DNA from 3 places in the Ferrimonas sp. YFM genome. Region 2 is predicted to be linked to each of the others. Evidence: predicted binding sites of a transcription regulator. Region 2 holds the regulator's gene; each other region holds the start of a gene.
The links. The regulator NrdR, encoded in region 2, represses ribonucleotide reductase genes. The targets are predictions, from matches to a motif close to AAACACNANATNTNGTGTTT.

Region 1: the regulator NrdR is predicted to act here: its motif matches at 6,867-6,886, upstream of nrdD (anaerobic ribonucleoside-triphosphate reductase).
Region 3: the regulator NrdR is predicted to act here: its motif matches at 2,609-2,628, upstream of nrdA (class 1a ribonucleoside-diphosphate reductase subunit alpha).

What each region holds. Positions count from the first base shown of each region.
Region 1 covers NZ_AP027368.1:2,392,902-2,402,858, forward strand. Annotated here, with positions in the region: gene QUE41_RS11105 (alpha/beta hydrolase) at 1-13, opposite strand, end outside; gene QUE41_RS11110 (wax ester/triacylglycerol synthase domain-containing protein) at 23-1,420, opposite strand; gene QUE41_RS11115 (phasin family protein) at 1,437-1,787, opposite strand; gene QUE41_RS11120 (phasin family protein) at 1,811-2,311, opposite strand; gene QUE41_RS11125 (polyhydroxyalkanoic acid system family protein) at 2,420-2,695, opposite strand; gene QUE41_RS11130 (hypothetical protein) at 3,256-4,512, opposite strand; gene pepF (oligoendopeptidase F) at 4,598-6,457, shown strand; gene nrdD (anaerobic ribonucleoside-triphosphate reductase) at 6,956-9,073, shown strand; gene nrdG (anaerobic ribonucleoside-triphosphate reductase-activating protein) at 9,135-9,632, shown strand; gene QUE41_RS11150 (MBL fold metallo-hydrolase) at 9,693-9,957, opposite strand, start outside.
Region 2 covers NZ_AP027368.1:1,062,585-1,072,541, reverse strand. Annotated here, with positions in the region: gene QUE41_RS05005 (ArsJ-associated glyceraldehyde-3-phosphate dehydrogenase) at 1-4, opposite strand, end outside; gene arsB (ACR3 family arsenite efflux transporter) at 28-1,086, opposite strand; gene QUE41_RS04995 (metalloregulator ArsR/SmtB family transcription factor) at 1,096-1,443, opposite strand; gene QUE41_RS04990 (phosphatidylglycerophosphatase A family protein) at 1,566-2,048, opposite strand; gene thiL (thiamine-phosphate kinase) at 2,059-3,024, opposite strand; gene nusB (transcription antitermination factor NusB) at 3,088-3,498, opposite strand; gene ribH (6,7-dimethyl-8-ribityllumazine synthase) at 3,526-3,990, opposite strand; gene ribBA (bifunctional 3,4-dihydroxy-2-butanone-4-phosphate synthase/GTP cyclohydrolase II) at 4,101-5,207, opposite strand; gene QUE41_RS04965 (riboflavin synthase) at 5,221-5,877, opposite strand; gene ribD (bifunctional diaminohydroxyphosphoribosylaminopyrimidine deaminase/5-amino-6-(5-phosphoribosylamino)uracil reductase RibD) at 5,878-6,990, opposite strand; gene nrdR (transcriptional regulator NrdR) at 6,990-7,439, opposite strand; gene glyA (serine hydroxymethyltransferase) at 7,702-8,958, opposite strand; gene panD (aspartate 1-decarboxylase) at 9,138-9,521, opposite strand; gene QUE41_RS04940 (methyl-accepting chemotaxis protein) at 9,534-9,957, opposite strand, start outside.
Region 3 covers NZ_AP027368.1:2,372,616-2,382,572, forward strand. Annotated here, with positions in the region: gene gyrA (DNA gyrase subunit A) at 1-707, opposite strand, end outside; gene ubiG (bifunctional 2-polyprenyl-6-hydroxyphenol methylase/3-demethylubiquinol 3-O-methyltransferase UbiG) at 1,020-1,730, shown strand; gene QUE41_RS11010 (HAD family hydrolase) at 1,723-2,400, shown strand; gene nrdA (class 1a ribonucleoside-diphosphate reductase subunit alpha) at 2,763-5,039, shown strand; gene nrdB (class Ia ribonucleoside-diphosphate reductase subunit beta) at 5,088-6,224, shown strand; gene yfaE (class I ribonucleotide reductase maintenance protein YfaE) at 6,227-6,484, shown strand; gene QUE41_RS11030 (hypothetical protein) at 6,417-6,782, opposite strand; gene QUE41_RS11035 (hypothetical protein) at 6,972-7,475, shown strand; gene QUE41_RS11040 (metal-dependent hydrolase family protein) at 7,869-9,257, shown strand; gene QUE41_RS11045 (DUF3299 domain-containing protein) at 9,345-9,957, shown strand, end outside.

The DNA of each region.
Region 1 (9,957 bases), 1.3 Mb from region 2:
GCCAGCTGGACATCCAGTTTCCTTAGTTTGCGGGAGTGAGTCTTGATGATATGTGAGAAAACACAGAAGACTCAAGCTCTTCCAAACCCTCCTCGAGATAGCGATCGAAGGATTCGATTCCGGGCAGGGAGTGACGGCAGCACACCAGGCCAAAGTGCAGCACCCCGTCGTAGTGCATCAGGGTCATGTTGAGGGTCTGGCCCGGCATCAGCAGAGACAGAGGGTAACTGGCGGTCAATTTGGCCCCCAGCAGAGAAAGGGGATGATCCGCCGCTTCCACTTCGGAGATCAGCATATTGGCCGCGGGAGGCAACCACTGCTTGTCGTCGTAGCGTGCCGCCACCAGGGCCAGCGCGTTGACCACAGAGGAGTAGCGGTTGTAGGCCTTGGCGCTGGTGCGGCGGGTCTGCTCGCGGATACGCCGGTTGGTACGACCTATGGTTTTCAGTCGCTGCATCGGCGTCATCCCGGGTTTGCCCAGCTCCACCAGACCCACGGAGATCATATGCAGCCGGTCGCCCTCCTCCCCGTCTCTCAGCGGCACCATGGCCACCAGGGGGTCCCGGTCGCGCCAGTTGTGCACCTTGAGGTAGCGGTGCAAAGCCATATCACACAGGGTCAAGACCACATCATCGAACCGGGCTCCTGTGTAGGTGGCCAAGCGGCTCAAGCGGCTGGCGGGCAGCTTGGAGAGGATCACCTGCTTAGCCCGATCCGAACTGATGTCATTGAAGGGGGTGCGCGGTGCGGTAAAGGGCAGGCGTATGCCACTGGCGGTCAGCGACAGTCTGTCCCCGGCGGCCATCCCCAACAGCTTCAGGCTGTCCAGTCCTATCTTCGCCTGCTTCACCCAGAAGGAGGGTGACAGGGCTTCCAGCCACTGACTGAGCTCCGGCGGCTGCTCATCGATGCGGCTGCCCAGTTGCCAGAACGGCACCAGATAGCCCAGGTGCTCAGACAGCTCAAAGCTGTCCGCCACCAAACTGGCGGCGCGCAGGCCATCGGTGAGGGCGTGGTGGAACTTCATCACCAGGGCAATATCGCCGCTTTCCAGGCCATCAATCACCCACAGTTCCCACAGGGGGCGGCTGCGATCGAGGCGGTAGCTGTGAATGCGGGCCACCAGCTCCATCAACTGGTCAGCGTCGCCGGGCTTGGGCAGTTTGGCGAGACGGACATGGTAGGAGAGATCCACCTCATCCGCGGGCAGCCACTTGGGCACCCTGGAGGTGGAGCAATGAATCACTTGATCGAAAGGCGCCACCACCGGTCCGCAGCGTACCAGCTGCCGGTGGAGGCGCAGACCAAAGTCTTGGACGTCCTGCGGAGGGCGCAACATCATCAGCCCTGACACATGCAATGGTGTCGAGTCGCTTTCGAAAAGCAGGAACACCAGCTCAGACAGGGACAGAGTGGTCATGCGCCCTCCCTTTGGCCTACTTGGCCAGTTTCTCGATTGCCTCGGCCAGTTTGTCGACCTTGGCGTTCAGCTCATCAATCTGACGTGGATGGATGCCGCTGAGGCGATAGAACAGGTTATGTACCCGTGCTTCCACCTCTTCGTTGGCGCGATCCAGGTTGTCCTCGACCCGGGCTCGGGTGTTGGCTTCCACTTCACGACCACGCTCAACCAGCTTCTCGAACAAGTCACCGGATTTGCCTTCCAGCTCCTTGGCTTCTTCGATGCTGCGGCTGTAGACACCCAGGCCGGCGAGCCAGATGTTTCGAGCCAGTTGCTCGTTATCAACGCCTTCTACGGGTGGCATTCCCTTAATTTCGTTGCTCATCATGTGCTCCTTACACCGCGGCATTAGGCGGGTTTAGTGGTGGTTCGGCGAGTGGTCTTGGCTGCGGGCTTGGCGGCGGGTTTCGCTGCAGGCTTCGCGGCTGGTTTGGCTGCGGCCTTAGGCGGCGCCTTTGGGGTCGCGGTGGCTTTAGGAGCAACCTTAGCGGCGGCTTTCTCTTCGGCCATCTTGTCCACCAGAGCAGTCAGACGATCAATCTTGGTCTCCAGCTCTTCCAGCTGTTCCGCTTCAAGGCCGGTGACCTTCTGAACCTGGTTGTGCAGCTGGGCTTCGAAGGCATCCTTGGTCTGGCTGGATGCTTCGGATACGCGCTCTACGGTTGAGGACTCAAGCTCTTTACCCCGCTCAAGAAGCTCATCAAACAGGCCCAGGCCTCGCTCAGACAGTTGGCTGATCTCTTCGGCACCCTTAGAGTAGGCGCCCAGTCCTGCCAGCCAGATTTTCCGATACAGAGCCTCTTGGGTGTCGGCATCGGCATTCTTAGATCCAAATAGTCGCTTCAACATGTTGCCTCCATGACGGGAAAGTTTTCTTTTGTCATGGTCAGAGTACGGCGGATCTTTAGAAGGGGCATTCTAAACGGCTGGGAAAAATTGAGATTGGTCAATCTTGGGTCAGATAAGCAGGGTGTCCAGTTGTGACTCAATGCCCTGTCGAATGACCGGGGCGAAGGGGATCAGCATCAGGCCCAATTTCATCTCTATGGTCACCTGATGAGGTTCTGGGACCAGCACACCTTTGGCACCGCTGCGACGAAAGGTCAGCTGCTCACCCTGCCACTGCCAGGTGACCTGGTAGTCGTTGGCCAGGGTCTGAGCGACCTGCTCGCTGAGGTCACGAATGCCCTGGTGACCCAGAGTGTGATTACGTTGAATGTAGATGGCAGTCATCGGCCTATTCTCCCTGATGCAAATGAAGGGGTCTGATGCCCCTCTTTTCCTATACGTTTTAAGTTACCAGACCAGAGCAATTTTTCCACATTGTTCTCTTTGGACGATCACTCAATGGCTCACTAACCCGGCCAACCCACCCATCATTATCGAATTAATTATTCTTATGCATAAATGATAGGACTTAGCGAAGGCGTAGGCGGCCACACCTGCGAACCGACATGGCAGCACCTGCAAACAGGAGTGGCCAGTAAACCGCAAATATCACTCGGTACCCATGAACGTGCACAGACAGCCCAGGTCAGAATCAGGCCTATTCACCTCAGCTTGTCTTCTGGCTTCAGAGGCCAGATTCAGACAAGGTCCCTCTTTTTCAGACGAGCGAGTAGACTGAGGCGCCAGAGGCGGGTCAGAAGTGTAGCATCGACAAAAATTGACTTTTGACGAGATCGCGCCCTCAAACGCCTGGTCGAAACGCCACCAAAAAGGGACGGGTTACACTTTTGGTTACACAACGTAAAAGTCGGTAAAAATGGAAAAGGCGCGCAACCCGACTCAAGTCAGCCGGCGGACTTTTGTATGTGTAGCCTTTTGACCCACATCTTTGACAGCTCAAACAGCTCCCCAACCTGCCCCTCTGAGGGCCTCTCCTCCAGCAGCGGCCAGGGACGTTTGGGCACCTCTCTGCCCTGCTCTTTCAGCCACTGGCTGGCCAGCTCTCGAATGGAGGCGGTGGTGAAACGCCGGTCAAGACCACATTGCCCCTTGAGATCACTCATTAGTTTTACTGGGTAGCTTTCCGGCATCGGCTTGCTGGAGTCCGTGGGACAGCTGAATACCCAGGGGCCCTCTGATGCCTCTCGCTGGCGACGCTTGAGCCAGGCAGAAGTCTCTGAGGAGAGCATCAGGAAACGGACCCTGCCGTCGACCTGAACCCGTGCGAAACCCCGGTCCAGATCCAGCTGAGACCAGCTCAGTTGACACAGGGATTTGAAGCCGATGAGGTTGCTCAGTTGCAAAAGAAGGAGGGGCTTTAGGGCCTCGGCATCGTCCAGGGCCAGTACCGTTTTGTGGTAACGGCCCAGCTCTCGCCAACCGATTTTATGGCTCAACGAAGTATTGCGTGCCAGGCTGAAGGCTTCACAGGGACAGGCCGTGCCTGGGGTCATCCACCCCTGGGCAGACTCCAGTCCTCGCGCCACCCGGAAAAACAGCCGAAGCAGGCTGAGCCGGTGTTTGGCCCCAGGCTGCTGTGGGGCCACCAGGGCCTCCACTTCCGCCAGGGTCAGTGACTCACCGATGCGCTCTGCCCGTTCTCCGTCGAACAAGGCTTCCAGCTGACTCACTTCCGCCCGCCACCTTGGGCGCCGGCCCTGAGCCCAGTCGGCAAAGAGCTCAACCCCTTTGCTCAAAGGGGTGCCCTGGGGCGGCGGCGCTTCACCCTGCTGCACCAGCCTGTGCTGCTGCCAGGACTCAATGGCGGCCTGTCGGTCCATCTGCGGGTAGTAGCCCAGGGTAAGCTGGCGGGTGCTCTTGGCCCCCTTGGGCGTGTAACGGTAGACCCAGCGGCGCTTGTGACGGCCGACTTTGAAGATCAGGCCCGGGTAGTCCGCTTCATTGATGTCGCTTTCCGCATGCTGATAACCGGAGGCTTTACCCTGGCCCTCAATGTCGGCGATCGCCTGCTTGATCACCGCCTGAACCCGGCCTCGCACGCCTGTGGCCAGGCACTGATCCAGCAGGGCCAGCACCTGCTGTTTCGGGGTCATTTTGATGGCCGCACCGTCATTTTGGTGCGCCTTGTCACTCTTTTTCATTCTGTTACCAATGTTGTCTCACAGCATTGCGCCACAGTTGCTAAGCTGCTGCTGTCTTTAACCATAACGATTATATGGACTTACAATGTTTAAGCAGTCACTGATTGGCCTGGCCCTGTTTGCCGGCGCCGCCCTTTCACCGGCCCTGGTGGCCGAGGAAACTCAACAGAACTGGGATCTGACCCCACTCTACGCCGATTGGCAACAGTGGCAGGGCCAAAAAACCAGCCTGGAGAAGCAATTGGATCAACTCGCCGCCTATCAGGGCAAGTTGGGCCATTCCGCTGCGACCCTGGCCGATGCCATGGACCTCTATTACGGGCTGTCCAAGACTCTGTCCCAGTTGTACGTGTACGCCAACCTGAATGCGGACACCGATCTGCGCAACTCCGACAACGGTGCCAAGCGTCAGTCCATCGCCATGCTGGCCAACCGTTTCAACCAGGGCTCCTCCTTCATCAACCCTGAGCTGATCAGCCTGGGCGAAGAGAAGGTGTTGGCCATGGTGAAGTCTGAGCCTCGTCTGGCCGACTACCGCTTCCCGCTGGAGAACATTCTGCGCGGCAAGGCCCACACCTTGGCCCCTGCGGCAGAGAAGATCCTGGCTGCTGCCGGCACCGTCACCAGTGCCCCCTACTCCAGCTACGCCACCTTCACCAATGCCGAACTGCCCTGGCCAGAAGTGGAGCTGGACGGAGAACTGGTGACCCTGAACCAGGCCACCTACGCCCGTTTCCGCAGCCATCCTGATCGCGATGTACGTAAGAAAGCGTTCGACAACTTCTTTGGCACCCTGTCCAAGTACCGTCGCACCATCGCCTCTCTGCTGGACGCCAATGTAAAAGCCGACGTATTCAACGCCCGCAGCCGCAACCACGACTCCGCCCTGGAAGCCGCGCTGAGCGAAGACAACATCCCGGTAGAGGTGTACAGCGCCCTGGTGGACACCACCAACGCCAACCTCGACACCCTGCAGCGTTACCTTAAGTTACGCTCCCGTATGCTGAAATTGGATGATCAAGGCTATTTTGACATCTACCCCGCCGTGGTCAAAGCCACAGGTGATTATCCCATTGAGCGTGGCATCGAGATGATGCTGGCCTCCCTGGAGCCCATGGGCGACAGCTACGTCAACAAGATCCGTACCGGCCTGGACCAGCGCTGGATGGACACCTATCCCAAGCTGGGCAAGCGCTCCGGTGCCTACATGAGCGGCAGCGCCTACGACGTACACCCCTACGTGCTGATGAACTACAACGATGACTACACCTCGGTGTCTACCCTGACCCACGAGTGGGGCCACGCTACCCACTCTGTGTACGCTAACGCCAATCAGCCCTACGCCACCGCAGGCTACGCCACCTTTACTGCAGAGATCGCCTCCACCTTCCAGGAGCACCTGCTGACCGACTACGCACTGAAGAATGCCGCAGACGACAACGAGCGCCTCTACTACCTGGGCCAGACTCTGGAGAAGTTCCGTCAGACCTTCTTCCGTCAGACCATGTTTGCCGAGTTTGAACGTGCCATCCACGAAGAGGTAGAGAAAGGTCAGCCTCTGAGCGATACCCGCGCCTCTGAGATCTACCTGGATCTGCTGCGTCGCTACCACGGTCACGACAAGGGCGTGATGGCCATCGATGACGCCTACGGCATTGAGTGGGCCTATGTGCCGCACTTCTACTACAACTTCTACGTGTATCAGTACGCCACCTCCATCGCAGCCTCTGCGGCGTTTGCCGATGAGGTGCTCAGCGGCGACAAGGCGGCCTACGACCGCTACCTGAACCTGCTGAAGTCCGGTGGCAGTGACTACCCCTATGACCTGGTGAAAACCGCCGGGGTCGATCTGGCCAGTGCCCAGCCTTACGAAGCGATCTTCAATCGGATGAACCGTCTGATGGACGAGATGGAAACCATTCTCGATCGCAGCGAAAAGCTGTAACAAAACCGCCATTTGGTGCTGAGCAAAAAGGGAGCAAACGCTCCCTTTTTTTGTTATCAGAACCGCCATTTTGCGATCAGGAATTTAACAAGGATCTAACCACAGCTCTAAGGCAGGGCAACCAAGGGCCGAAGCGGGTTTTCCACAAGCTGTGAAACCATCCACAGGGACAAGTATGAAGAACACTGTTTCCATCACACCCTCACCCCCTCATTTTTGCACCGACAACCGCCGACTCTCTGTTCAGAGATCACATCGAAAGATCATATCGGATACATGTTGATTACTTTATAAAAACTTGATCAACACCAATGAATCACTTAACAGTAACTTCATTCGAATTTTGGGTAGTGATCTTCTTGATCGCGATCAATTTATCCGACGGAAAATTGGCGCTTAATATGCGTCGAAACCCCACATATGGGCCATATTTAAGACAAGGCAACAAGATGTAGTGCTTGTCAAGGCCTATTCCTACATTCTTAAGGATTTTTTCTCATGCCAGTTGTGATTAAGAGAGACGGTTGTCAGGTGCCCTTTGATAGCGCAAGGATTCGCGACGCTATCGCACGGGCTGCCATGGCAGCTGACGTCAAGGATGATGACTACGCTCAACGTGTCTCTAACACCATTGAGCAGGAACTGGCTGAGTCTGGCGACGTCAACATCGACGAGATCCAGCAGATGGTGGAAAACCATCTGATGGCGGGCCCCTATAAAGCGGTGGCCCGTGCCTACATCGAGTATCGCCATGATCGCGATATCGCCCGCGAATCCAATAGCCGCCTGAACCGTGAGATCCGTGGCCTGGTGGATCAGAGCAACGCTGCCCTGCTCCACGAGAACGCCAACAAGGACTCCAAGGTGATCCCCACTCAACGGGATCTGCTGGCTGGCATCGTCGCCAAGCACTACGCTACCCGCCACATCCTGCCTCGGGAAGTGGTCAAGGCCCATGAGTGCGGCGAAATCCACTACCACGATCTGGACTACGCCCCCTTCTTCCCGATGTTCAACTGCATGTTGATCGATCTGGAAGGGATGCTGACCGGCGGCTTCAAGATGGGCAACGCCGAGATCGACGTACCCAAGTCCATCTCCACCGCCACCGCGGTGACCGCCCAGATCATCGCCCAGGTAGCCAGCCACATCTATGGCGGCACCACCATCAACCGCATCGATGAAGTGCTGGAGCCCTACGTCACCAAGAGCTATGAGAAGCACCTGGAAGTGGGCAAAGAGTGGCAGGTGTCCGACGTGGAAGCCTACGCCATGGCGCGCACCGAGAAGGAGTGTTATGACGCCTTCCAGAGCCTGGAATACGAGGTCAACACCCTGCACACCGCCAATGGCCAGACCCCCTTTGTGACCTTCGGCTTTGGCCTGGGCACCAGCTGGCAGAGCCGCCTCATCCAGCAATCCATCCTCAAGGTGCGCATGGTCGGCCTGGGCAAGAACCACAAGACTCCGGTGTTCCCCAAGCTGGTGTTCGCCATCCGTGATGGCCTGAACCACAAAGAGGGCGACGCCAACTACGACATCAAGAAGCTGGCGCTGGAGTGCTCCACCAAGCGGATGTACCCGGACATCCTCAACTACGACCGCGTGGTCGAGGTGACCGGCTCCTTCAAGACCCCCATGGGCTGCCGCAGCTTCCTGTCCGCCTACGAGCAGGATGGTCAACTGGTGCACGAAGGGCGCAACAACCTGGGCGTGGTCAGCCTGAACCTGCCCCGCATCGCCATCGAAGCCAAGGGCAACGAGAACCTGTTCTTCGAACTGCTGGACAACCGCCTGGCCCTGGCCAAGAAGGCCCTGATGACCCGCATCGATCGCCTGGAAGGTGTGAAGGCCCGGGTGGCCCCCATCCTGTACATGGAGGGTGCCTGTGGCGTGCGTCTGAAGCCGGACGACGACATCAGCGAGATCTTCAAAAATGGCCGTGCGTCCATCTCCCTGGGCTACATCGGCCTGCACGAGACGGTCAACGCCCTGTACGGCGCCTCTGGCCACGTGTTTGACTCTGAGGAGATGCGTGCCAAGGCCCTAACCATCGTAGAGCGTCTGCGCGCCGCTACCGACGCCTGGAAGGCACAAACCGGTTATGGCTTCAGCCTCTACTCCACCCCCAGCGAAAACCTGTGCACCCGTTTCTGCAAAATTGACCAGCGCCAGTTCGGTGTGGTCGACGGGGTAACCGACAAGGGCTACTACACCAACAGCTTCCACCTGGATGTGGAGAAGAAGGTGAACCCTTACGACAAGATCGACTTCGAGAAGCCCTATCCGAAGATCGCCAACGGTGGCTTCATCTGCTACGGCGAGTACCCCAACATGCAGAAGAACGTCGAGGCGTTGGAAGATGTGTGGGATTACTCCTACCAGCATGTGCCCTACTACGGCACCAACACGCCCATCGATGAGTGCTATGAGTGCGGCTACACCGGTGAGTTCGATTGCACCTCCAAGGGCTTCACCTGTCCCAAGTGCGGCAACCATGACCCGTCCAAGGTGTCCGTCACCCGTCGCGTCTGCGGTTACCTGGGCAGCCCGGACGCCCGCCCCTTCAACGAAGGCAAGCAGGAAGAGGTTAAGCGCAGGGTTAAACACCTGTAGCATTTGAGTACACGACAAAGGGCAGGGCTGGTCCCTGCCCTTTTTGATGGAGGACGCATCAATGAACTATCACAACTATTATCCGGTGGATGTGGTCAATGGACTGGGCACTCGCTGTACCCTGTTTGTGTCCGGTTGCGTCCATCAGTGCAAGGGCTGCTACAACCAGAGCACCCAGCGACTGGACTCAGGTCACCCCTTTACCGACGAGTTGGTGGAGCAGATCATCCGCGATCTCAGCGACACCCGCATCAAGCGCCGTGGCCTGAGTCTCTCCGGAGGCGACCCCCTTCACCCGGCCAATGTGCCCGCCATTCTCGAGTTGGTCACCCAGGTTAAGGAGCGCTGCCCGGACAAGGACATCTGGTGCTGGACAGGCTACCGACTGGACGAGCTGGATGACGCCCAGCAGGCACTGCTGCCCTACCTGGATGTGCTGATCGATGGCCGCTTCGAACAGGAGCTGGCGGATCCCTCCCTGCTGTGGCGAGGCAGCAGCAACCAGGTGGTGCACCGTCTCTCTCCAAGGGCACAGGCGTGCATCCCTGCCGTGGAGTAACTGCCACACAGACCACAAAAGGGGCCCATTGGCCCCTTTTGTTATTGTCGCTGCAAGTCGCTACACCTTAGAGGAGTCTATCTCCACCGCCTGGCGAATCAGGTTGCCCTTGCTGATGTTGTAGCCACTGAGCTTGGACAGCCAGTCCTCCGGCCCCAGCAGGCGATTGATGATCTCGTCAGACTCCACACCCTCTCCATGCAGGGCACTGGCTTTGTCACACAAGGCGCGCAGGTTATCCAGCTTTTCCCTCAGGGCCAGGTGGCCCTGGGGCACTATGCCCCTGTGAGGGCAGAACAGCACATCAAACTCCAGCGCCAACACC
Region 2 (9,957 bases):
TCATCTTTCTCTCTCTCAGTCGGTTGATTACGCGGACTGTGGCGCCGCGTCAGTATGGGGGTTGTCGTCGGCCTGGGGAAACCAGTGGCGGGTGCGATTGGCCAGGGCCACCAGGGAGAGCATCACCGGCACCTCCACCAGAACACCGACCACGGTCGCCAGCGCCGCACCGGAATGCAGGCCGAACAGGGCAATGGCCACCGCCACCGCCAGCTCGAAGAAATTGGAGGTGCCGATCATCGCTGCCGGAGCCGCCACATTATGGGGCAACTTGAGCAGCTTGGCACCACCGTAGGCGATCACGAAGATGCCATAGGTCTGAATCAGCAAGGGGATGGCAATCAAGCCGATCACCATGGGGCTGGCCAGCAGAGTGGGCGCCTGGATGCCAAACAGGATCGTCACGGTGGCCAGCAGGCCGGTCATGGACGCCGGCTTAAGGCTGTCACAGAAGCGCGCCAGGGCGGCCTGACCACGTCGCAGTAGCAGTTGGCGGACCAGGATGCCCACGGCCAGGGGCAGCACCACATAGAGCAGGGTGGACAGGGCCAGGGTTTCCCAGGGCACGGTGATCTCAGACACCCCCAACAACAGGGCGGCAATGGGGGCAAAAGCCACCACCATGATGAGGTCGTTCACCGATACCTGAACCAGGGTGTAGGCCGGGTTGCCCCGGGTCAGCTGTGACCAGACAAACACCATGGCGGTACAGGGCGCCACGCCCAGCAGGATCATCCCGGCAATGTACTGCTCCGCGTCGGCGGCAGGCACCAGATCCGCAAACAGGCCACGGAAGAACAGCCAGGCGATGGCGGCCATGGTGAAGGGCTTGATCAGCCAGTTGATCACCAAAGTCAGCCACAGCCCTTTGGGTTGGCGGCTCACCTGACGCACGGAGCGGAACTCCACCTGCACCATCATCGGGAAGATCATCACCCAGATAAGTACGGCAATGACCAAATTGATTTGCGCCACCTGCCAGTTGGCCAGGGCAGCGAAGGCCTCGGGCCACAGCTGGCCCAGCAGGACGCCTGCGCCAATGGCCAGGGCCACCCACAGGCTAAGATAACGTTCAAACAGTCCCATGATTTCCCCTCAGTCGCAGCACAGTGCTTTGCGGTCGGGGCGATCGCCCATGGCCGCCAGTCGTTTGATGTCGGCGTCGATGACGTCGGGCCGTTGCTGGTTGAGTCCATCCAGGGTATCCAGGGTCCAGTCCGGCAGTTCCGCCAGGCGGTAGAACACCCACTGACCCTTACGCACATCGCGCAGCAAGCCTTCACTGCGCAGACGGGCCAGGTGACGGGATATCTTGGGTTGGCTCTCATCCAGTGCAGTGGAAAGCTCGCAGACGCACAGCTCCCCTTCGCGGCTGATGAGCAGCATGATCTTCAGCCGGGTGGCGTCGGCCAACCCCTTGAGCAGGGATACGGGATCTCTCATGGTGACTCACATATGGAAAAACGAATATGCACTAATTATATTCGCCAAAACGCATATGTAAAGCGAGGAAGATGACATTTTGATGACAAAAGGCCCGCAGAGCGCGGGCCTTTGGGGGAGCATCACAGATCGGGGAACAGGCGGGCCAGGGCTTGCAGCCACACCAGGGCAAAGATGCCGGCGAGGATGTCGTCCATCATGATCCCCAGGCCCCCCTCCATCTGCTTGTCGAAGAAGCGGATGGGCCAGGGTTTCCAGATATCGAACAGACGGAACAGGGCAAAGCCGATCACCAGCCAGATCCACCCCGCCGGGGCGGCGATCAGGGTGATCAGCATTCCCACCACCTCATCCCAGACGATGGCGGGATGATCGTGCACCCCCATGTCCTCGGCGGTCTTGCCGCACAGATAGATCCCCACCGCAGAGAACAGGATCAGGGTCATCAGATAGGGAAACAGGGACCAGTCCTGCATCAGCCAGTAGAAGGGGAAAGCCGCCAGGGTACCGAAGGTGCCCGGCGCCTTGGGCGCCAGCCCCAGGCCGCCCCCCAGGGCCAGGAAGTGCACCGGGTTGCTCAGGCGCACACCAGCAAATCGCGTCATCTCTCTTCCCTCAGAAGTGGCGGAAGCTCTGGGGCGCCTCAGCCAGAGGCTCACCATCGCAATAGTAGTGGATGCCGCTGCCGGCACGAACCTGGCCGATGCAGGTGTGGCTGACTCCCGCCTCACCCAGGGCGGTGATCAGGGCGCCCTTCTGAGCCTCGGGTACGGTGAACAGCAGCTCATAATCTTCGCCGCCACGGATCGCCAGTTGACGGGCCTCCTCCAGCCCCAGAGTCTCCTGCAGCGCCCTGGACAGAGGCAGCTTATCGATCTCCACATGAGCGGACACCTCTGACGCCTTGACGATGTGCTCCAGATCCCCGGCCAGGCCGTCGGAGAGATCCAGGCAGGAGCTGGCAATGCCACGCAGAGAGCGTCCCGCCAGGATTCGCGGCGTCGGCCTCAGGTGACGGGTCACCAGAAACTCTTTGTGGTCGTCACTGGCCTCCAGTTCGCCCTTGAGCAGCTTGAGGCCGGCGGCGCTGTCGCCGAGGTGACCGGTGACGAAGATCCAGTCTCCGGGCTTGGCACCACTGCGGGTCAGGGACTGGTCCGCGGGCACATGGCCCAGGGCGGTCAGGGTGATGGTCAGCGGACCGCGGGTGGTGTCTCCCCCGACCAGGGCGATACCATAGTACTCACAGATCTGGTTCAAACCGGCGGCGAAACGGGCCAGCCAGGCTTCATCGCTGGTCGGCAGGGTCAGGGCCAGGGTCAGCCAGGCGGGATCCGCGCCCATGGCGGCCAGATCCGACAGGTTGACCGCCACCGACTTATACGCCAGTACTTGAGGGTCGATGGAGGGCAGGAAATGGATCCCCTCAACCAGGGTGTCCGTGGTGGCCACCAGCTGGTTGTTGTCCGGCATCTTCAGGACGGCGGCATCGTCACCGATCCCCATCAATACGTCCTTGCGCTGGTTGCCTCGCTGACATCCCTGACGGAAGAACCGCTCGATCAATTCAAATTCGCTAATAGGCATACATAAAAAGGGCCACATAGTTATGTGGCCGCTCCATTAATCGATCAACGCTAAAGCTTAACGCTTCTGGGCGTTGGCCAGTTTATCCAGCACCCCGTTGACGAACTTGTGGCTGTCGTCGGAGGCGAAAACCTTGGCCAGTTCAATGGCTTCGTTGATAGCCACCTTGAAGGGCACGTCGTCGCGATAGAGCAACTCGTACGCGCCCAGGCGCAAAACCGCCAGTTCGATGGGGTCCACTTCCTCGATGAGACGAGCCAGGTAAGGCTTGCACTTTTCATCCAACTGCTTGGCGTGGGTCGATACCCCAACCAGCAGTTCACGGAAGTAAGCCACATCCACGCCGTCGGTTTCCTGCTCTGTGAGGAAATGGTGCTCTACGTTAGCCACATCATTTCTACTCAATTGCCATGAATAGATGGCTTGCACCGCCAGTCGGCGGGCTTTGCGACGCTCTGAAGGCTTCACTTGGTTCTCCTGAATTATAGACGTCTCTTAAATCTGCTTAAGGACGTTGACCATCTCCAGGGCGCTCATTGCGGCCTCGTGGCCCTTGTTGCCAGCCTTGGTGCCGGCACGCTCAATGGCCTGCTCGATGGTATCGGTAGTTAGGACGCCGAAGGAGACGGGAGTATCAAACTCCAGCATCACCTGTGCCAGTCCCTTGTTGCACTCTCCGGCAACGAAATCGAAGTGGGGAGTGCCACCACGGATCACCGCACCCAGTGCGATGATGGCGTCAAACTCACCCTTGGCAGCCAGTTTGCGAGCTGCCAGAGGCAGTTCGAAGGCGCCAGGTACGCGAACGATGGAGATATCATCGTCATTGACGTTACCAAGACGCTTCAGGGTATCGATGGCGCCCTCTACCAGGCTCTCTACGACAAAGCTGTTAAAACGGCCGACCACCAGGGCGATCTTAGCGCCTTTGGCTTCAATGTTTCCTTCGATGACAATCATGATTTATATCCAAAAAACAGATTGGTATACGCCCCGGCATGAGACCGGGGCGAAAAGTGGCGTAATGATAGCACAGCCAGCATTAAAAACTTAACGCTGGCCGGCCAGTTTTATTCACCGATGTACTCGGTCACTTCCAGTCCGAAACCGGACAGGGCGTGGTAACGTTTCTGCCCGGACAGCAGACGCATCCGGGTGACCCCCAGCTCCGCCAGGATCTGGGATCCCACACCCACGGTGCGGGAGGTGCCGAAAGGCTTGTGCTTGGGGCCAACGGCACCCTTGTCCTCTTCGGCGTAAGCTTTGATCTGCTCCAACAGCTCTTCGCTGGTCTGGTGACGACCCAACAGCACCAGCACACCGTTCTCCTCCTGGGCGATGCGGCCAAGGGCACTGTCCAGGCCCCAGGGGCTGGCGCCGCCACGTTCGGAGAACAACAGGTCGTTGAAGCCATCATGCAGATGAACCCGGACCAGAGGGTTGTCAGCCAGGTCGCCCTTCACCAGGGCAAAGTGGGCTTCACCGTCAATGGTGTCGCGGAAGCTCACCAGCTCAAACTCACCAAAGCGGGTGGGCCAGCGGCAGCTGGCTTCACGGACAATGGTGGTCTCATTGAGGTTGCGGTACTCAATCAGGTCGGCGATGGTGCCCACCTTGAGGCCATGCTCCGCGGCAAACTCCTCCAGCTGAGGACGACGGGCCATGGTGCCATCCTCATTGAGGATCTCCACGATCACCGCGGCGGACTCGTATCCACCCAGGCGGGCCAGGTCCACCGAGGCTTCGGTGTGACCGGCTCGGGTCAGCACCCCACCCTCACGGGCACGCAGGGGAAAGATATGCCCGGGCTGCACCAGGTCGGTGGGCTTGGCGTCCTTGGCCACGGCGGTCAAAATGGTGACCGCGCGATCGGCGGCGGAGATGCCTGTAGTCACCCCTTGGGCCGCCTCGATGGAGACGGTAAAGGCGGTGCCGTACTGCTCGGTGTGGCGGGAGACCATCTGGTGCAGACCCAGACGGTCACAGCGCTCACCGCTCATGGGCATGCAGATCAATCCACGGCCATACTTGGCCATAAAGTTGATCGCTTCCGGGGTCACCGCTTCCGCGGCCATGATCAGATCGCCCTCGTTCTCGCGATCCTCGTCGTCCATCAGGATCACCATCTTGCCCAGACGGATATCCTCGATGATCTCTTCAATGCTGTTCAGTGCCATCTTGATGACCTTGTTATTTTAAGAATCCAGTTTTTGCCAACATCTCCATGGTGATGCCGCCGGCCTCAGGCTCATCATCCAGAGGTTGCATCAGTCGCTCCAGATAACGGGCGATCAGATCCACCTCCAGGTTCACCGTAGAACCGGGCTTGAGCTCACCTATGGTGGTCTCCTGGACGGTATGGGGTACCAGGGTAAGTCGGAAACGGTGACCGTCCACCTCGTTGGCGGTCAGGCTGATGCCGTCAATGGTCACCGACCCCTTCTCGGGGATGTAGCGGCCCAGGCCCGATGGGGCCCGCAGCCAATACTCTATGGCGCGTCCGCGGGGGCTGACGCTCTCGACTGTGGCCAGGCCGTCGATGTGGCCGCTGACCAGATGACCTCCCAGACGGGTGTCCGGGGTCACCGCCCGCTCCAGATTGACCTTCTGGCCAACCTGGTAGTGAGCAAAATTGGTTCGTGCCAGGGTTTCACCGGACACATCGGCCACATAGCCGTCCGCCAGCTTCTCCACCACGGTGAGACAGACGCCGTTGGTGGCGATGCTGTCTCCCAGTTGCACGTCTTCCAGGGGCAGCTTGCCGCTGGCCACGGTCACCTTGAGGTCGTCACCGCGGCGTTCCAGCTGACGCAGGGTGCCTACCGCTTCGATAATGCCTGTAAACATCTATGACTCCGCGCGCACCAGGGTCAGCCGCAAATCGGCGCCGACCCGGCGTACGTCTTTAAATTGAAACTCCGGCACCTGGGCCATCTCAGCCAGCTCGGGCAGGTTTACCACCCCGCGGCCGTCGCTGCCCATCATCTTAGGTGCCTGATACAGAATTAGTTCATCCCAGAGACCGGAACTGAGAAAGGCGCCGGCCAATGAGGCCCCCGCCTCCACCATCACGGTGTTGATCTGGCGTTCGGCCAGCTCGGCGATAAGGGCTTGCAGGTCCAGCTTCTCCCCGTTGGAGGGACCCTGCCAGCACTCTACCGATGATGGCCAGTCACAAGCGTAGTCCTGGGTGGACGCCAGCAGCATGGGACCCTCCACCTCGGTCATCTTCAGTGGTGGCGCCAGCCGGGCCCGGCCGTCCACCACCACCCGCAGGGGCTGAGACCAGTGCTGAGGCAACGCCAGCGACTCGGGCAGCTGCTCAGGGCGCACATTCATGGACGGGTCATCCGCCAGCACCGAGTCGGCACCGGTAATGATAGCGCCGTGGGCCAGACGCATCGCCTGGACATCCATCCTGGCTTGTGGGCCGGTGATCCATTTCGACTGCCCATTGGCCAGGGCGGTGCGGCCATCGATGGAAGCCGCCAGCTTGATGCGGATGTAGGGACGCCCGGTGGACATCCTTTTGATAAAACCTGGGTTGATCGCCCTGGCATCCCCCTCCAGCAAACCCGCAGCGACCTCGATGCCCGCTTCGCGCAACATGGTCAGGCCCCGACCTGCCACCTGGGGATTGGGATCCACCATGGCGGCCACCACCCGGCCGACGCCGGCCTTGATCAGGGCCTCGGCACAAGGTGGGGTGCGGCCATAATGGGAGCACGGCTCCAGGGTCACATAGGCGGTGGCCCCCCGGGCCTGCTCGGCAGCGGCGCGCAGGGCAAACACCTCGGCATGGGGCTCACCCGCCTTGGGATGGAACCCCTCTCCCACCACCTGGCCATCCTTGACGATGACGCAGCCCACTGCAGGGTTGGGGCGGGTAGAGAAACGGCCGCGCCGGGCCAGTTCGATGGCCCGGCGCATGAATTGAAAGTCGTCTTCTGACCAGTTCATTACTTTTCCAGCTTGGCGATCGCTTCGCCGAATTGAGACAGATCTTCGAAGGCCCGGTACACAGAGGCGAAACGGATGTAGGCCACCTTATCCAGGGCCATCAATTGCTCCATCACCAGATTACCCACCATGTCTGAACCCACTTCCCGCTCGCCGGTGGCGCGCAGAGCGGACTTGATCTTACTCAGGGACTGCTCGATGGCTTCCTGAGACACCGGACGCTTCTCCACGGCGCGCTGAATGCCACGACGCAGTTTCTCCTCATCAAAGGGCTCTCGGGTGCCGTTCTGTTTGATCACCCTGGGCATCACCAGTTCGGCGGTTTCGAAAGTGGTGAAACGCTCATGACAGGTAAGACACTCACGGCGGCGTCGCACCTGGTGCCCTTCGGCCACCAGACGGGAGTCGATCACCTTGGTGTCGTTGGTTGAACAAAATGGACAGTGCATGTTGCCTCCGGCGGGGTCCCTTTTACCAGGACAGCTTAACTGACTGCATAGAATAGCGGATTTACGCCCTCAGGTTAACGGTTTGCGGGGGTTTGGGGCTCGCCCTTTGATCTGGCTCTCCGTCTGGACGTGACTCCATAACCCTTTGCTAACAAAGGAGGGTCTCAAAAAGAGATTCCGGGTCATTGTGGGTAGGAAAACAACAGGGCCCATCGAGTGATGGGCCCTGTACAGACGAACTGGTCACCGCACCGGATTCAGATTAGCGGTAAACCGGACGGCGGGCACACAGCTCCTTCACCTGGGACTTCACCCGCTCGACCACGGCTTCGTTACCGAAATCGTCGAGGATGTCGCAGATCCAGCCGGTCATCTCGCGACATTCCGCCTCGTCGATGCCACGGCGGGTCAGGGCCGGGGTGCCGATACGCAGACCAGAGGTCACAAAGGGGCTGCGGGGATCGTTGGGCACTGAGTTCTTGTTGACCGTGATGTTGGCGCGGCCCAGGGCGGCGTCCGCATCCTTACCGGTAATGTCCTTGTCGATGAGGTCCAACAGGAACAGGTGGTTTTGAGTACCACCGGACACCACCTTATAACCACGGGCCATGAACACTTCGGCCATCGCCTGGGCGTTGGTCACCACCTGCTGCTGGTAGGTTTTGAACTCAGGCTGCAGCGCTTCCTTGAAGGCCACCGCCTTGGCGGCGATCACGTGACACAGAGGGCCGCCCTGACCGCCGGGGAACACCGCGGAGTTCAGCTTCTTGTAGATGGTCTCGTCGCCACAGGCGGAGAGGATCAGGCCACCACGGGGACCCGCCAGGGTCTTGTGAGTGGTGGTGGTCACCACATGGGCGTGAGGCACCGGGTTGGGGTAGACGCCGGCGGCAATCAGACCCGCCACGTGGGCCATGTCCACAAACAGGTAGGCACCCACTTCATCGGCAATCTCGCGGAATTTGGCCCAGTCGATGACACCGGAGTAGGCGGAGAAGCCGGCGATGATCATCTTGGGCTGATGCTCTTTGGCCAGGGCCAGCACTTCGTCGTAATCGATCTCACCGGTCTCAGGAGAGATACCGTACTGAACGGCGTTGTACATTTTCCCGGAGAAGGAGACGCTGGCGCCGTGGGTCAGGTGGCCACCGTGGGCCAGGCTCATTCCCAGTACGGTATCGCCGGGCTGCAGCAGGGCCATGTAGACCGCGGCATTGGCCTGGGAGCCGGAGTGGGGCTGAACGTTGGCGTAGTCGGAACCGAACAGCTCGTTGGCACGATTGATGGCCAGCTCTTCGGACTTGTCGACATACTCACAGCCACCGTAATAGCGCTTGTGCGGATAGCCTTCTGCGTACTTGTTGGTCAGCTGAGAGCCCTGGGCCTCCAGCACTCGGGGGCTGGTGTAGTTTTCGGAGGCGATCAGTTCGATATGCTCTTCCTGACGGACACGCTCCGCTTCCATCGCTTCCCAGAGTTCGGGATCAAAATCGGCGATGTTCATAGTTTTTTCCAGCATCCATGTCTCCTGCGTAGGGGGTTATTTTTTAGGCGGCCACTAGTTTACTCCTGTGTGACCCCGATCCCAAGTCCAATGAGCCCGGATGCTGTTTCCTCATAAATGAACGCGATAGTTGGCGCATCCCTGCGCATCGAAATCCGCCTTGCCAATCCCCCGGGAATCGGCGAGGCGTTCCCTTAACCGGCGGCCTGAACCGGCACGCCCTGGCCAACCCCCTTCACCCGGTTGCCCTCGGCCAGGTACACCAGGCTGGGCTTGTGGTTCTGGGCCTGATGCTGGGCCATCTGCACATAGGCGCAGATGATCAGCCGGTCACCGGGGGAGGCCTTGTGGGCGGCGGCACCATTGACGGAAATTATCTTGCTGCCCGCCTCGGCGGCGATGGCATAGGTGGCAAATCGCTCGCCGTTATCGACGTTGTAGAGTTCGATCTTCTCGTACTCCAGGATTCCGGCCAGGGCCAGAAACTCCCGGTCGATGGCGCAGGAGCCTTCATACTCCAGCTCGGCGTGGGTCACTCGGGCCTGATGCAGCTTGCCCTTCAGCATGGTTGTGATCATAGGTGGTCTCTTCTATTGAATGCGAAATTGACTGACGGCGCCGTGCAGCTGGGAGGCCAGTTGCCCCAGCTCGACGCTGGCCCTGGCGGTCTGGGCCGAGCCGGCGGCCACTTCCCGGGAGGCTTGACTGACCCCCTCCAGGTTCTGGCCCAGTTCGGTGGCCACCGACTGCTGCTGGGCGCAGGCACCGGCAATCTGGGTGTTCATGGCGGCGATGGCATCGATGCTGGTCACCACCTGAGTCATGGAGTGGCTGGCCCTGTCGGCCTGGGCCACGCAGCTCTTGATCAGCTCGCAGCTGGCCTGGGTGGCCTCGCCGGCCTGCTTGGAGCTGGCCTGCAGCTGTTCGATGATGGCGTTGATGCGGCTGGTGGACTCCTGGGTACGACCGGCCAGGGTGCGCACCTCATCGGCCACCACCGCAAAGCCCCTGCCC
Region 3 (9,957 bases), 1.3 Mb from region 2:
CCGGTCTTGTAGGCATCGATGATCCCCTTGCGGCCATTGATGATGCCGCCGGTGGGGAAGTCGGGACCTGGAATGATCTCAATCAGCTCATCGATGCTGATGTCGCCGTTGTCGATAAAGGCCAGGCAGCCGTCGATCACCTCGGTGAGGTTATGAGGCGGAATGTTGGTGGCCATGCCTACCGCAATACCACTGGAGCCGTTGACCAGCAGGTTTGGTACCTTGGTGGGCAACACCTCTGGAATCTGTTCCGTGCCATCGTAGTTGGGCACGTAGTCCACGGTTTCCTTGTCCAAGTCTGCCAGCAGCTCGTGGGAGATCTTGGCCATGCGCACTTCGGTGTATCGCATTGCCGCCGCGGAGTCGCCGTCGACGGAGCCGAAGTTACCCTGGCCGTCGACCAGGCAGTAACGCAGGGAGAAAGGCTGAGCCATACGCACAATGGTGTCGTAGACCGCACTGTCACCGTGGGGGTGGTATTTACCGATAACGTCACCCACCACACGGGCGGATTTCTTGTAGGGTTTGTTCCAGTCGTTACCCAGGCCGTTCATCGCGAACAGGGTGCGACGGTGAACAGGCTTAAGGCCGTCCCGGACGTCGGGCAATGCACGCCCGACAATCACGCTCATGGCATAGTCGAGATAGGAGCTTTTCAACTCCTCTTCGATATTAATCGGCGTAATTTCGTTAGCCAGATCAGTCATAGACAGATAATGTCCCCTAAATGCGGCAGAGAATCCCAATTTCCCCGCCGAGCCGGCCAGGCCGGCAAAAACGGTAATTCGGCATTGTAGCACAGACATTGGCGTTGGAAAGCCGCGTTTCTTGCCTAAGGAAACAACGGCTTACAACTGACCAAAAAACGTGCTGAGCCGTGGGTAAAATGTACCATTTTGTGTCTGTTTGAGGTGTTTTCCTCCCAAGCCTGTCTTTCTCCCCATCCGACGCCATCGTATACTGGCGTCATCGGAGCCTTCTGTCAGGGAGGCACGCAGTATCTAGAGAAAGGACACAGAATGCAGCAGTCAAACGTCGATCCCGTAGAAGTGGGCAAATTTGAGAAGCTGGCTTCCACCTGGTGGGATCCCATGGGGCACTCCAAGCCTCTTCATCAGCTCAATCCCCTTCGCGCCGCCTACATTGAGCGTCACGCCGATGGCCTGTTTGGCAAACAGGTGCTGGATGTGGGCTGCGGCGGCGGCCTGCTGACCGAGGCCATGGCCAAAGCCGGCGCCCGAGCCACCGGCCTGGACATGGGCGAGGAGCCCATCGAGGTGGCCAGGCTGCATGCCCTGGAGAGTGAGTTGGATATCGACTACCAGCTGTGCACCGCCGAGGCCCACGCCGAACACAAGGGGGCCCACTACGATGTGGTGACCTGCATGGAGATGCTTGAGCATGTGCCCGACCCGGAATCCGTGGTGCGCGCCTGTGCCCAGATGGTCAAGCCAGGTGGTCATCTGTACCTGTCCACCATCAACAAGACCCCTTTGGCCTACATGACCACCATTGTGGGCGCCGAGCAGATCGTCAAAGTGCTGCCCAAGGGCACCCACGACTACAGCAAGTTCCTGCGCCCCTCCCAGCTGATTCAGTGGTGTGAGCGCGCCGGACTGCGGGTGCAGCACGCCGACGGCGTCCTCTACAACCCGCTGACCGAGACCTTCCGCCTCTCAAGCCGCATGGACATCAACTACATGATTCACGCGGTTAAGCCTAATGAGTAACGCCGCCATCAAGGGGGTGCTGTTCGATCTCGACGGCACCCTGCTGGACACGGCCCTGGATCTCGGCCATGCCGCCAACGTGGCGCTGGCCAGGTTCGGCTACCCCGGCATCACCGAGGAGCAGGCCTACCTCTATTCCAGCCACGGCTCCAAGGGGCTGCTCAAGGCGGGCCTGGGGGACAGCTTTCATCGCACCGACATCACCCCGATGCGAGACACCCTGCTGGCCGCCTACGCAGAACGCATCAGCCACCACACCCGTCCCTATGACGGCATCCCCTCCATGCTCGGCTATCTGGAAGAGAATCTGTTGCCCTGGGGGATCATCACCAACAAGCCGGAAGGACTGGCGCGTCAGCTGCTGGAGCAACAGCCGGAACTCTCTGGCAGTGCGGTGTTGGTGGGGGGCGATACCCTGCCGGTGGCCAAGCCCGACCCTGCCCCGCTGCACCTGGGGGCCGAAACCCTGTCTCTGGCGCCGGAAACCATCCTCTATGTCGGCGATGCCGAACGGGACGTGGTGGCCGCCAACCGCGCCGGGATGATCAGTGTGGCCGCCTTGTGGGGCTACATCAGTGACGAGGACCAGGCCCACACCTGGCCCGCACACCACCGCTGCGATCGTCCGGACGATCTCTTTGATCTTATCCGCGATCTGACTCAAAAATAGTCATACGAACCGGGGCAAAAAAAATTTTTTGCCCCCTCGTTTTTGTGAAAAAAACACTTGCATTTTCCTCAGCCCAATGGTGGTAAGGCTTAGCAGAAGCACATCTTTTCCCCTCCTTAATTATTCACATGTTTACCCACAATTTGATCACATCCGGAGCTATTGCACAGATCCGAAAACCGCCTTATCTTGTAGATCAACCCATCGGCGCTACTACATGTAGTGCTCGATAATAAAAACACACACAATTAGGGGTGATTGCCGTTCAGACGGTGATCGGCAGTTCTCAGGTACTCAAACTAAGGATAAGGTCTCGACGTTCGCCTTTGCCGCAGTGGGCGACGTGAAGACGAAAATTGGACATGAATAAATCTCTCCTCATCACGAAACGAAGTGGTAAACAGGAACCCCTGGATCTGGATAAGATCCATAGGGTGATCTATTGGGCCGCTCAGGATCTGAACAATGTGTCGGTCTCCCAGGTGGAACTGGCCAGTCACATCCACTTCTTCGATGGCATGACCACCGAGGCGATCCACGAGACCATCATCAAGGCGGCCGCGGATCTCATCAGCGAGGAGACCCCGGATTACCAGTACCTGGCTGCCCGCCTGGCGGTCTTCCACCTGCGCAAGAAGGCCTATGGCCGCTTCGAGCCCCCTCACCTGTACGACCACGTCACCAAGATGGTGGAAGCGGGTAAGTACGACCAGCACATCCTCAGCGACTACAGCCGGGAAGAGCTGAACCAGCTCAACGATCACATCGACCACTGGCGCGACATGGACTTCTCCTACGCGGCGGTGAAACAGCTGGAAGGCAAGTACCTAGTGCAGAACCGGGTCACCGGTGAGGTGTTCGAAAGCGCCCAGTTCCTCTACATGCTGGTGGCCGCCTGTCTGTTCGCCAACTACCCCAGAGGCGAACGACTGGACTACGTGAAGCGCTTCTACGACGCCGCGTCCAAATTCAAGATCTCCCTGCCCACGCCCATCATGTCCGGCGTGCGCACCCCTACCCGCCAGTTCAGCTCCTGCGTGCTGATTGAGTGCGGTGACAGCCTGGATTCCATCAACGCCACCTCTGCGGCCATCGTCAACTACGTGAGCCAGCGGGCCGGCATCGGCATCAACGGCGGCGGGATCCGTGCCCTGGGCAGCCCCATCCGTGGCGGCGAAGCCTTCCACACCGGTTGCCTGCCCTTCTTCAAACACTTCCAGACTGCGGTGAAGTCCTGCTCCCAGGGCGGCGTGCGCGGCGGTGCCGCCACCCTGTTCTACCCCCTGTGGCACCTAGAAGCGGAAGAGCTGCTGGTACTGAAGAACAACCGCGGCACCGACGCCAACCGTATCCGTCACCTGGACTACGGCGTGCAAATTAACCGCACCCTGTACCAGCGCCTGATTGACGGCGGCGACATCAGCCTGTTCTCCCCGTCCGACGTACCCGGCCTGTACGATGCCTTCTTCGCCGATCAGGAGGAGTTTGAGCGCCTGTACACCCAGTACGAAGCGGACAGCAGCATTCGCCGCAAGACGGTGAAGGCGGTCAGCCTGTTTGGCCTGCTGATGCAGGAGCGCGCCTCCACCGGCCGCATCTACATCCAGCACGTGGATCACTGCAACACCCACAGCCCCTTCGACCCCAAGGTGGCCCCGGTGAAGCAGTCCAACCTGTGCCTGGAGATCGCCCTGCCCACCAAGCCGCTGAACAGCCTGGACGACCCCAACGGCGAGATTGCCCTGTGCACCCTGTCCGCCTTCAACCTGGGCGCCATCGACGACCTGAGCGAGCTGGAAGAGCTGGCGGATCTGGCAGTCCGCGCCCTGGACAACCTGCTGGACTATCAGGACTACCCGGTACCGGCCGCCGAGCTGGGCTCCATGAAGCGCCGCACCCTGGGCATTGGGGTGATCAACTTTGCCTACTACCTGGCGAAGAACGGCGCCCGCTACTCCGACGGCAGCGGCAACGGACTGACCCACAAGGCGTTCGAAGCGATTCAGTACTACCTGCTCAAGGCCTCCAACAACCTGGCCAAGGAGCAAGGGGCCTGCCCGGGCTTTGACGAGACCACCTACGCCCAGGGCCTGCTGCCCATCGACACCTACAAGAAGGCGGTGGATGAGTTTTGCGAAGAGCCGCTGCACCTGGACTGGGAAGCCCTGCGCGCCGACATCAAAGAGTTCGGCCTGCGCAACTCTACCCTGTCCGCGCTGATGCCTTCGGAGACCAGCTCGCAGATCTCCAACGCCACCAACGGCATCGAGCCGCCTCGTGGCCTGGTGAGCGTCAAGGGCTCCAAAGACGGCATCATGAAGCAGGTGGTGCCTGGCATCGAGACCTTGAAGAACCAGTACGAGCTGCTGTGGGACATTCCGGACAACACCGGTTACCTGCAACTGGTGGGGATCATGCAGAAGTTCGTCGACCAGGCGATCTCCGCCAACACCAACTATGATCCGGGCCGCTTCAATGAGAACAAGATGCCCATGAACGTGCTGCTCAAGGACTTGATGCTGGCCTACAAGTACGGCCTCAAGACCCTGTACTACCAGAACACCCGGGATGGCCAGTCGGACTCCAGCACTAAGACCGACGGAGCCGATGATTGCGCCGGCGGCGCCTGTAAGATTTAAGCGGCCGGCTCCGCCTGCGGGGCCGCTCTCTCAGCCAAGGATATGACCATGAGCCACAGATACAGCACCTTTTCCCGGGAAGCCAACAACGCTCTCAAGGAGCCCATGTTCCTGGGTAATCCGGTAAACGTTGCCCGTTACGACCAGCAGAAGCACCCCATCTTCGAAGAGCTGATTGAGAAGCAGCTCTCCTTCTTCTGGCGCCCGGAAGAGGTGGACGTGACCCAGGACCGCATCGACTTTGCCGAGCTGCCGGATCACGAAAAGCACATCTTCCTGTCGAACCTGAAGTACCAGACCCTGCTGGACTCCATCCAGGGCCGCAGTCCCAACGTGGCGCTGCTGCCCCTGGTGTCCCTGCCGGAGCTGGAGACCTGGATTGAGACCTGGTCCTTCTATGAGACCATTCACTCTCGCTCCTACACCCACATCATTCGCAACATCGTCAATGATCCCTCGGTGGTGTTCGACGACATCGTCACCAACAGCGAGATCCAGAAGCGTGCCGGCGACATCTCCGGTTACTACGATGAGCTCATCGACTACACCCAGCGCTACCAACAGTTTGGCGAAGGTGAGCACAGCGTGGGCGATGAGACCTTCACCATCAGCCGCCGCGAACTCAAGCGCAAGCTGTACCTGTGCCTGGTGTCCATCAACGTATTGGAAGCGATCCGTTTCTACGTCTCCTTCGCCTGCTCCTTCGCCTTTGCCGAGCGTGAGGTGATGGAGGGCAACGCCAAGATCATCCGCTTTATCGCCCGCGACGAGCAGCTGCACCTGGTGGGCACTCAGCACATGCTGAACCTGATGGCCACCAACCAGGATGACAACGAGATGGCGGAGATCGCCGTGGAGTGTTTCCAGGAATCTGTGGAGATCTTCCGCCGCGCCGCCGAGCAGGAGAAGGAGTGGGCCGCCTACCTGTTCAAAGATGGCTCCATGCTGGGCCTGAACAAGAAGATCATCGAGGATTACGTGGAGTTCATCACCAACCAGCGGATGAACGCCCTGGGCCTGCCCGAGCTGTTCCCCAAACGCTCCAATCCCCTGCCCTGGATGAGCAAGTGGCTGGAGAGCGACGCGGTACAGGTGGCCCCTCAGGAGGTCGAGGTGTCCTCCTACCTGACCAACCAGATCAAGAACGAAGTGGACCAGGACGACCTGTCCGGGTTTGAACTCTAGGGTTGGCGGATAGCAAAACCTTCAAGGTTCAGGTGGGCGAGCGGGCGCCGGTCAGCCATCAGGGCGACAACACGCCCCTGCTCACCACCCTTGAGGGTCACTACAGTGAGTGCCGCAGTGGCTACTGCGGCGCCTGCAAGACCCGGCTTCTTGAAGGCCGGGTTCGCTACCTCTCCACCCCGATGGCTTTGGTCAGGGGTGATGAGATTCTTCCTTGTTGCTGTGTTCCTGAGACGGATCTTCTTCTGGCACCTCAGTAACCTTCTGGGCTTCAGTCAGCTCCATGCCGCCATAGCGGTTCATGGGCTGGGCTGGCTGACGCCACTCATTAAACGCCAGCTGCTTCTCCCGCGCCAAGGTCTCACCTGACTCCCACAAACGCTGACTCTCCAGCCAGGCCACCTGGCCCAGCTCGGAGGCGCTGTGACCCAGCATCTCCATCGCCTGACCCGCCTCGGTCAGGGCCAGCTCCACTCTCTGCTGATTGTCTTCAGTGCAACCGGTCAACCCCGCCAACACCAAGAGAACCAGGCCAGTTTTTAATGTCTTACGCATCATATTTCGGCCTCCTCCGTTGCACTCTAGCCTAGTCCAAAATCGGCCAGCTCAACGGACAATCCGGGGCGCAAATCTTGAAGCGATTGATTTTTAGGCATCTCTTTCGTCGCAAGTGGATGCAAGCTCTGGCATGTGCCCCCGGCTCTGGTACACTTGCCGCACACAGCTATCACGCTAAAGAGAGTGTTCATGACCGAATCTACCAAGATCCCGCCAGAAGGCGCCTCCGTCGACCTGTTTACCGGCGAGTCCAACCGCATCCTGATTGCCATCCCAGCCCCCAGCCACCCAGAGGTGGAGCAGGTTTTGGGTCAGGGCAACCACGAGGTGAAGGCCGGAGTGATCTACCGCTCCCCTGCCCTGCTGCTCTCCTTCGATTTTGGTAATGGTCTGGTGATGGACTGCCCCTTCGAAGCCAAGAGCCTGGGCGACAAGTTTGTCGAGCCCGAGCTGACTGAAGGCCGCCTGCCGCTGATGCTGCAGGTGTTCGACGCCGAAACCGGCGTATTGTTGGGCGAGCGTCCGGTCGAGCTGCACCAAGAGAGCACCTCGACCCTGATGAGCGCCGTCGCCGAACAGCGCGAGAGCGACTGGCAGCACCAGGAGTTCATCAGCCAGCTGTCTGAGCTGTACAAGATTGAGATGGAGCAGTTCCTGCAACTGGTGGAACAGCGCCCTCTGCTGCTGAAGTAAGAGTAGGAGCGCCCATCTAGGCGCTCCAACAGGGCGAGTCAACCAAAGCAAAACAGGAGCCACTTGGGCTCCTGTTTTTGTAGATGGTCACTGCAAACACCTTTTTCCAGAAAGGGGGGTCTCCCTCTCTCAACGTAACCCTCAGGCGGCGTAAAACAGACAAGGCCACCTAGCCACAAACGCCCAGTTCATCCGCAACCGGCCCCTTAACCTGAAACGCGATTCGGCCTCCCTCCTCCATGCCGGCCTTCCACCCTGGAGCCTGTTCCGGGCCTTAACCCAGGCGGCTGGAAAATGTCCCAAGCTGTTCTAAGCTAAATCGGTGCGTACGAGCTGAACCGGGTTCCAACCCGCTTTCTATCGGCCATTTCCCCACACAGGTCTTAATAAGCAATGAATAAAATCATCGCATTGTTTTCGGCGTTCACCGCCGCCTCCTCCTTCGTATTAGCTGATGAAGGCCCTCTCAAACCTCAGATTGTCTTTAACAATGTCGACATCTTTAACGGCACAGAAAACAAGCTGTACAAAGACCATTATGTGCTCGTGGAAGGCAACCTGATTAAATCCATCTCCTCCAGTGCGATTAGCGTTAGGGACGATGCCCTGGTGATTGATGGGAAAGGCAAAACCCTGACGCCAGGATTCATAGAAAATCACGCCCACCTGATGTTGATGGGCCCAAATCTTCCGGCGATGGAAGCCGATAAAACCTGGGAAGACTTTGCCATTCACGGTTCACGCATGGCCGAAATGTATCTTATGCAGGGTTTCACCACAGTCCGGGATGCCGGCGGGGCGAACGGCGGCCTGCGCAGGGCCATAGATGGCGGTGACATCATTGGTCCGCGTTTTTATCCCTCTGGTGCTTTTCTGAGTACCCGGGGAGGCCATGCAGATTTTGCCAATTTTTCTGCCCCGGTTGGTGCCGAAACCAACTTTGGCCGCCTCAACCTTTCTCAAGAAGTGGACAGCGTGGCAGAAGTTAAAAAATACGGTCGAAACAACTTCCGTATGGGCGCGACTCAGCTGAAATACATGCAGTCTGGCGGGGTTGTGTCCGCATTCGACCCATGGCAGTTATTGGCTGGTTCCCCGGAAGAGATCGCGGCCGCGGTCGAGGTGGCCAACAGCTACGGCAGTTATGTAATGGCGCACTCTTACCGTAAAGAGGCCATTCTCAGTGCTCTGGAATCCGGAGTGATGTCGATTGAGCATGGTTTCGCCTTTGACTGTGACATTGCCAAAGTCATGAACAAAAAAGGCGCGTATATCACCACCAACCTGACCGCCTTCGACCCTGGCCTTCTGGATATTCCGGCGGTAAAAAATGTTCCCTCCAGCCTGGCGAAAGCGAAGTCTGCCACCGAAACTTTCCGCAACTACATCCCGAACATGAAGAAATGTCCGGTTAAACGCGGCTTCCAGACCGACTGCGTCGGTTCAGTCGATGCGTGCAACATCCAGATTGCTTATGAAAAACACCTGAATCACGAGTTTTTTGGCGCCTTCCAATCCATGGTGACTTTGACGTCAATTGGCGGTGAGATCTCTCAGCTTTCTGGCGACTTTACCAACCCCTACCCTGAGGGAAAGCTTGGGGTCATCGAGGTTGGGGCATACGCAGACATCCTGTTGTTAGACGGAAACCCCCTGGAGGACTTTTCCGTTGTGGGCACAGGAACCAAATGGTTCGATGCCGAACCCCGCCCCGCCAGTCCTGAAACCATCAGGCTGATCATGAAAGACGGTGTGATCTACAAGAACACCTTAAACCCCTGAACATCCTGATGCACCGCCCTTTTTTTAGGGCGGTGCGTGTTAAAGGTGCCGTTGACAGCGTCGAGCAATACTCCGAGGAGCAGCCGGATGACAAAACCCTACCTGCCATTGCTGGCCATCATGTTCACGGCAAACGCACAGGCCTCTGTTATCGACCTGGATTGGCAACAGCTTCGCCCTCAGGCCCAAATCGAATCGGTTTCCTTACCCACATTAACCGAAGAACAGAAGCGGCAACTGCAACGGCTGCTGACACTCAGAAGTTCCAATGTGCCTTTGGATCAAGCCACCGCCGCCTCCCTAGAAATGGATTTAGCGTCTGAGGGGTTAGATGCTGACCATCTTTTGGCACTCAGGAACAAATACATAGAGCAACAACAACTGGCAGCCTCTACCCTGACTCGCCAATATGACGGCCAACAAGTACGCATTCCTGGCTACTTAATCCCCCTGGAGTATTCCTCGGAAGCCATGGTCGTCACAGAGTTTCTGCTGGTGCCTTACGCTGGAGCCTGTATTCATATGCCACCACCTCCGGCAAACCAGATCGTGCTGGTGTCGTTCCCCGGCGGCTACAAGCTAAGAAATGCCAAGTACCCGGTCTGGGTAGAGGGAACACTGACATCTCAGCTTGCGACTGAAAGCGTCTATATCGTCGATGGAACCCGGGATTTAACCATGGGCTACCGAATGAGTGCAT